2 regions of the Mesorhizobium sp. M0910 genome follow, and region 2 is predicted to be linked to the other one. Evidence: predicted binding sites of a transcription regulator. Region 2 holds the regulator's gene; the other holds the start of a gene.
The links. The regulator LexA, encoded in region 2, represses DNA repair genes until DNA is damaged. The targets are predictions, from matches to a motif close to TGTTCNNNNTGTGTTCNG.

Region 1 (3,415 bases), on a different contig from region 2:
CAGCCGCGGCTCGCGCAGAGGCCGCGAGGTGCCGACGGCGATGCGGCTGACGCCGCCATCGACGCGGAAAAGCAGCAGCGCCAGCCGCCTTGCGCCCTCGCCGCGACGCTCGAGGTCGCTCTTCAAGGTGGTCGCCAGCATGCCGGTCAGCCGCTCGATGTCCTCGGTCAGCATGATCGGCTCGGCAAGGTGACGCTCGACCGAAAGCGGTGCGACCGGCAGGCGCGGCGACACGGCCTCCTCGAGGCGGCCAAGCGCCTGGTCGAGACGCAAGAGCAGCGATGCGCCGAAGCGGCGGGCCAGCGGCGCGCGCGGTGCCGCCATGACGGCGCCCGCCGTGCGCAGGCCGACGCTTTCGAGGCTGGCGCGTACCTCCGGGTCGATGCGCAGCGCCGCCAGCGGCAAGGGCGCGAGAAGCGCTTCCTCCTTACCATCGGGCACGATGCGGTCGCCAGCAAACCGCGCCGCCGCCCAGGCAGCCCCAGGCGTGGCGGCAAGCCCGGCGCGGACATCGAAGCCCTGATGGAAAAAACGCGACAGGATATCGTCCAGCATCGAGCGTTCGCCGCCGAAAAGATGGGTGCAGCCGGTGACGTCGAGATAGAGGCCGTCGGTCCCGTCAAGCGCCACCAGCGGGGTATAGCGGTCGCACCAGTCGGCGAGGCCTTCGAGCAGGCGCCGGTCGGCCTCCGGATCGGCCTCCACGATGTCGATCGAGGGATGCATGGCGCGTGCGTCGGCTATGCCCATGCCGCGCTTCAGATTAAGCGCCTCGGCCCGCTCGTCGAGGGCGGCGATGCGCTGGGCGTTCCGGTCGCGGTGACTGATCACCAGCGGCAGGTGATCCGACGGCCGGGAACGCCAGGACCGCCCCAGACGCTGCCGCAGGATTCTCTCGGCGGCGAGATGCGGAAACCACAGGGATAGGATTCTTTGGCCGTTCTGGGGCCCATTCCTGAGACCTTCCTTGCTCGCCCCGTCTTTCTTCGAATATGCGTTCATCGGGGTTCCACTCCAGTGTGAATTTTCCGGGCAAGGCCGTGCGGCTCTTGCCGATGGCGACGGTGAAGGCGGGCCGGCCGATCGAGCCGGCGAGCGGCCCGGCAAGCGTCTTACGCGTTGCCGCCGGTGCCGCCGACAGGATGAGGCGGACGGGCGCTGCCGTCGGTTCGGGCTCGCCGGCCTGGCGCAGCAGGAACAGCGGCCGGCCCGCACTCTGCGCGCGGGCGTGCAGCCGCCGCGTCGCGGTGAGGTCAAGCCGCTGCGGGCTGCCGCGGATTTCGAGGATGACGGCGGCCAGCGCCGTCATCCGGGCAGCCTCCTCGGCGATCCACAGCGCATCGAGCAGCCTTGGCGCCTCGGAAAACAGCAATTGCTCCGGCTCGATGCCGAAGAAGGCGTGAAGCCCCCTGGCATAGGGAAAGCCGGCCTCGCGGAAAACCTCTGATGTGCCGATCCACAGCACCGGCAATCGCGGCCCCTGGCTTAGGATCAGGCTGACGAGCGACAAGGCAAAACCGGCAACGACCCCGGCATCGCGGGTCGCGGCGCCATGAAACTCGCTCACCGCCGCCTTCGGCAGGCCGCCGCTCAGCGCAGCATCGAGGCGCTCGGCGCCGGTGCGCAAAAACGCATCGGGCGGCGCCACGGCGAGGCCGCGCCGGACAATGGTCAGATTCCGAGCGGGTGTCGGATGCCGAGAGGGTGTCAGACTCTGACGAGGGACATCCGCGTCAAACGACGAACTGGCCGGCGCCTCCAGGCGCTCGGGCAAGGTCCCTTCGATCTTCGCGATCTGGCGGCGCAGGGCAAAAACAGTCTCCCGCGCCACGGCGCTTGTCGCCATGACGGTCAGCTTCCACTCACAATTGTTCCCGTTATGTTCCTATAGATTCCAGAGGCCGCCCGAAGAGTCAAGCGGAGTCATGGGGAATTTATTCCCAGAAAGAGCAATCCGAGCTTTTCAAGGAAACCGCTCGGGAGCCTGGGGTTGATAAAAAGGGGGCGGCTTTTGACTCTAGCCTGAAGCCAATTCTGAAGCGACGCGTCTCAAATATTGGGCGGTAAAGTCGGCGATTTGATCGACTTCTTCATCGTCATATTTGCGAAAGCTAAAGCGGCTGAAGCTAGGGTCGATAGCTTGGAGGGTTTTTCGTAGGGGACCGCGAAAATTCCTCATTTGATGGTTCCCCTCATATGCCAATACGTCTGCGCATTGAAGCGGTGGGTGCCTAGTTTTTGAGCCGAAATTGAAAGTCGCCGATTTTCCCGGAAAATGCCGCTGGACTTGCTGGAACGCCTCAGTCGCCGCCGCGCTGTACTGGTTGGCTTCATGGACGAATGCGATGTTATCGTGGCCTTCCGATGCGAGTTTCTCCCACGTGCTGCGAAGGGCCCATTGCAGGCAGATGTAGTACCAGCCGCGTACCATGTCTTCCGGCTTGATGGCTAAGCTATGTTTGTGAGCCAAGACCTCGCTCAGTTTCCGCCTGTCGACGGCGGCGATAATGCCCCGAATGTAGTGGTTTTTGACTACCGGCAGGATGCGCTTGACGTGTCTATCTCGCTCTTCACGGGTCCACCCTTCGTACTCCCCATGCCTGTTATGGCAATCGACCGAGTGGTGAATTTTTATCGGCGCCTTCGCCACGATCCACTCGAGGGTCCAGATCTGCCAGTCTTCTTTTGAAGCCCAAACGGCGGATACGGAAAGAATTTGCGAGTCATGGTCAGTGCCAGATTCGTCTAGGTAGACCTCAATCACGACCACCAAACCTTCCCGAGGGGCAAGAAAGGTGTCGCGGAACTCTAGGACGCGCCTTCCACCATTTCCGTCGACTCATCGGCTCGAAATTTGTTCAGCACGGTACCACCTCCTCAGTGCGTACGCGAATTACGACACGCTGAATTTATTCCTGCTTATGATCCTGGGGCAAAGGCGGCAGCCCGACCATTTGCCGAGTTCGGCCTGAAAGCCTATATGCCGGGATCAAAGGACAAAGCATGGCTCGCATCTACCAAACACGCATCTGGCACGACCAGCTTTCGCCAACGATGGAGGAAATCGAGCTCCTGGCGCTGGAGGCCTATGCCCATCTGCCGGAGGACTTTCGCAAGTTGACCGGCGAGATCGTCATTCAGATCGCCGAATTCCCGACCGACGAGATCATGGACGACCTTTCGCTGGAAACGCCCTTCGACCTGCTCGGCCTGTTCGAGGGGCGCGGCATCGCCGAGCGCTGGAATCCGCAGACCGGCGAGGGGCCGAACCGCATCACCCTCTATCGTCGCGCCATCCTCGACTACTGGGCCGAGAACGAGGAAACGCTGGGCGACATCGTCACCCATGTGCTGATCCACGAGATCGGCCACCATTTCGGCCTGTCGGACGACGATATGGAGAAGATCGAAGAGG
Region 2 (3,415 bases):
ATCCGCAGCCGCATCGGCGGCGCCGAGGGCGAGATTGCTGCTGCGCTGATCGTTGGCGTGCGCGCCGGCATTCCCGAGGAGATCAACGAAGCGATGCGGCGTACAGGCATCTACCACATCATCTCCATCTCGGGGCTGCATATGGCGTTGGTCGCCGGCACCATCATGGCGCTGCTACGCGGCGCCTTTGCGCTGTTTCCCGACTTCTCATCGCGACGGCCGGTCAAGAAATATGCCGCAGCCGCCGCGCTTTTTTCGATTGCGGCCTACCTCGTCTTTTCCGGCATTGTGGTAGCGGCCGAACGCAGCTTCATCATGCTGGCGGTGATGCTTATCGCCGTGCTGTTCGACCGGGCCGCGCTCACCATGCGCAACCTGGCGATCTCGGCCATCGCGGTCATCGTGGTGTCGCCGCACGAGGTGGTCGGTCCGAGCTTCCAGATGTCCTTCGCCGCGACGGCGGCCCTTGTCGGCGCCTATGCCGGCTGGTCCGACTACCGCGCCGGCAGGGCCACCACGCCGCCGCCGCGGCGGTCGCCGCTACGCCTCGCCACGCGAAAGGTCCTGCTGGGCATGGGCGGCCTGGCGATGACCTCGATCATTGCAGGGAGCGCCACGGCGCTTTTCGCCATATGGCATTTCCAGCGCGTGGCGCCGCTCAGCCTGTTCGCCAATCTGGCCATCATGCCCATCGTCTCACTGGTCGTCATGCCCTTCGCCGTCCTCAGTGCGCTGGCGATGCCGTTCGGCGCGGATGGGCCTTTCCTATACGTGATGGGCAAAGGGCTGACGGCGATGATCGCCCTGTCCGGGTGGATCTCCGAGCGCTCGCCGATCGATGCGGTCGGACTGATTTCGCTGAGATCTGTCCTTTTGGTGACGATCGCCCTCGTCATTGCCAGCATGGCGACGACCTGGTTGCGGCTCGCGGCACTTCCTTTTGCGCTCGCCGGCTTGCTAACGACAACGCAGACGCGCGTACCCGACGTATTGATCTCGGAGGACGCACGGCTGGTCGCGCTGCCGATCGGCAGCGGTGAGCTCGCCGTCAACCGGGCACGCCCGAATGAGTTCACGATCGACAACTGGAAACGCGCGCTCACATCAGAGGCTATCGTCGCGCCGGAAACACCTGGAAAGAACGATCCGCAATTCGACATTGCCGATCCGGCCGACCTACCGCCGGGCATGCCGTTCATTTGCACGGACGGTCTCTGCCTCGCCAGGCATCCATCCGGCGCGATCATTGCGCAAGCCAAGGACCGCGATACCGCACGGCCAGCCTGCGCCTTCGCCAGCTTGATCGTCATCGACGACGCCACCGCCCATAATCCCTGCTACTACGACCGGCTGGTCCTCGTCGTCACCAAACGGCAACTGGCGCGCGCGGGAAGTGCGGCCGTCTATTTCGATCCACAAGCGGCAACACGCGCCGAAATCCGCTTCGCCGTCGAAAAATCATACCGGCCCTGGCACGTGCAGCGGAAATTTTCACGCGCGGCGCGCGGCCTGCCGCCATACCGCAGAGCCGACAATCCAAAAGCCGGCACCAAGGGCGCAACTCAGTAGCGGCGGATCAGCCCAACGAGCTTGCCCTGCACCTTGACCCTGTCTGGTCCGAAGATGCGCGTCTCGTAGGCCGGATTGGCGGCCTCCAGGGCGATCGAGGCGCCCTTGCGGCGGAACCGCTTCAGCGTCGCTTCCTCCTCGTCGACCAAGGCCACCACGATCTCACCGGGGCTCGCCGTATCGGCGTTGCGGATGATCACCGTGTCGCCGTCGAAAATGCCAGCCTCGATCATCGAATCGCCTTTGACCTCGAGCGCATAATGCTCGCCGCCCATGATCATATCCGGCGGCACCGAAATCGAATGCGTCTGGTGCTGGATAGCATCGATCGGCACACCGGCGGCGATGCGGCCCATTACCGGGATCGAAACGGCGGCGACGACATCGTCGTCATTGCCGGCTGCAGGGACGCGCGACGATGTGGGCTTGCCCTGCCGAGGGGCACCTTGCCCAAGACTGCCCTGGATGACACTCGGCGAGAACTTGCGTGCCGCATTGAGGCCGGGGGCGATCGAGTCAGGCAGGCGTAGTACCTCCAGCGCACGGGCCCGGTTGGGCAAACGGCGAATGAAGCCGCGCTCCTCCAGCGCCGTAATCAGTCGGTGGATTCCGGATTTGGAAGCCAGGTCGAGCGCTTCCTTCATCTCGTCGAAGGAAGGTGGGATACCGCTTTCCTTCAACCTTTCGTGGATGAACATAAGCAGTTCGTGTTGTTTGCGTGTCAGCATAGCGACCCCCAACAGAATCAGAAAACAAACCCAGAACAGACACTATCTGTTCCAGTTGTGTTCCGCAACTGTTTAAAGTTTAATGAATGCGTTAAGGCTCGGGAAACAAACGACGTCCCCTACCGGCGTACCGTATTTTCACCGCCGCGAGCCTCATCCCCTTGATTCTGCTTTCGTTTGCGCCGTTCTGGCCTCCTTGAAGGCGGCACTGGCATCGGCCGTCGGTCGGCAAAGGGCACGGAATTGAACCCGTATCGACTGTGCGGTTTGGTCAATGCACCGTGAACGAAACGAACTCAAAACGCCAACCTCGGGCTAACTCCAGGTTTCCACCGCCTGGTCAGGCTGCTTCTCGCCGGTGGAGCCTTGCTACGCGCTACCCGGTAATGGAAGAACAGTTGATGCGTGTCCGGCGTTGCGTTGGATTTTTTGAGGGAGCAGGCAAATCATGACGGGAATTCCCGATCTCGTGGCCGTAAAGGCGATGGATGCCGCGGATCCGCTGCGCGCGATGCGCGACCGCTTTGTGTTGCCGCAAGGAGTGATCTATCTCGACGGCAATTCGCTAGGAGCTGCTTCACGTGCCGCCTTCGATGAATTGCGCAAGGCCGCGACCGAAGAATGGTCGCATGATCTCATCCGCGCATGGAACACGGCCCGCTGGTTCAACATGCCGCTTGAACTTGGCGACCAGCTCGGGCGCCTGATCGGTGCCGCGGTCGGCCAGACGGTGGTCTGCGACACGACGTCGGTCAACATCTACAAGCTGCTGCACGCGGCCATGGCCATGCGACCGGAGCGGCAGGCCATCGTCGCCGAGGGCGATAGTTTTCCGACAGACCTCTACATGGCTGAGGGTGTGGTTTCGACGCGAAAAGATGCGCTGCTGCGCCTCTCGGGGGTCGACGCGCCGACCATCGAGGAGCTGATCGACGATCGCACCGCCGTGGTGCTGGTCAATCACGTCAACTACAAATCGGGCGAACTGCGCGACATGCCGGCTCTGACGCGCAGGGCCCAGGAAGCCGGGGCGATGATCGTCTGGGATCTCTGCCACACCGCTGGCGCGATGCCAGTCGAGCTCGACAAAGCAAACGCCGATTTTGCCGTTGGCTGCA

Region 1: NKH78_RS04790 (ImuA family protein) is a predicted target of LexA. The motif match lies at 1,870-1,887, and genes of this name have one in related genera.

What each region holds. Positions count from the first base shown of each region.
Region 1 is NZ_JAMYNZ010000002.1:191,412-194,826, reverse strand. Features, by position in the region: gene NKH78_RS04795 (DUF6504 family protein) at 1-831, opposite strand, end outside; gene NKH78_RS04790 (ImuA family protein) at 764-1,846, opposite strand; gene NKH78_RS04785 (DUF3800 domain-containing protein) at 2,018-2,770, opposite strand; gene NKH78_RS04780 (metallopeptidase family protein) at 3,004-3,415, shown strand, end outside.
Region 2 is NZ_JAMYNZ010000005.1:284,378-287,792, reverse strand. Features, by position in the region: gene NKH78_RS15130 (ComEC/Rec2 family competence protein) at 1-1,569, shown strand, start outside; gene lexA (transcriptional repressor LexA) at 1,563-2,297, opposite strand; gene kynU (kynureninase) at 2,746-3,415, shown strand, end outside.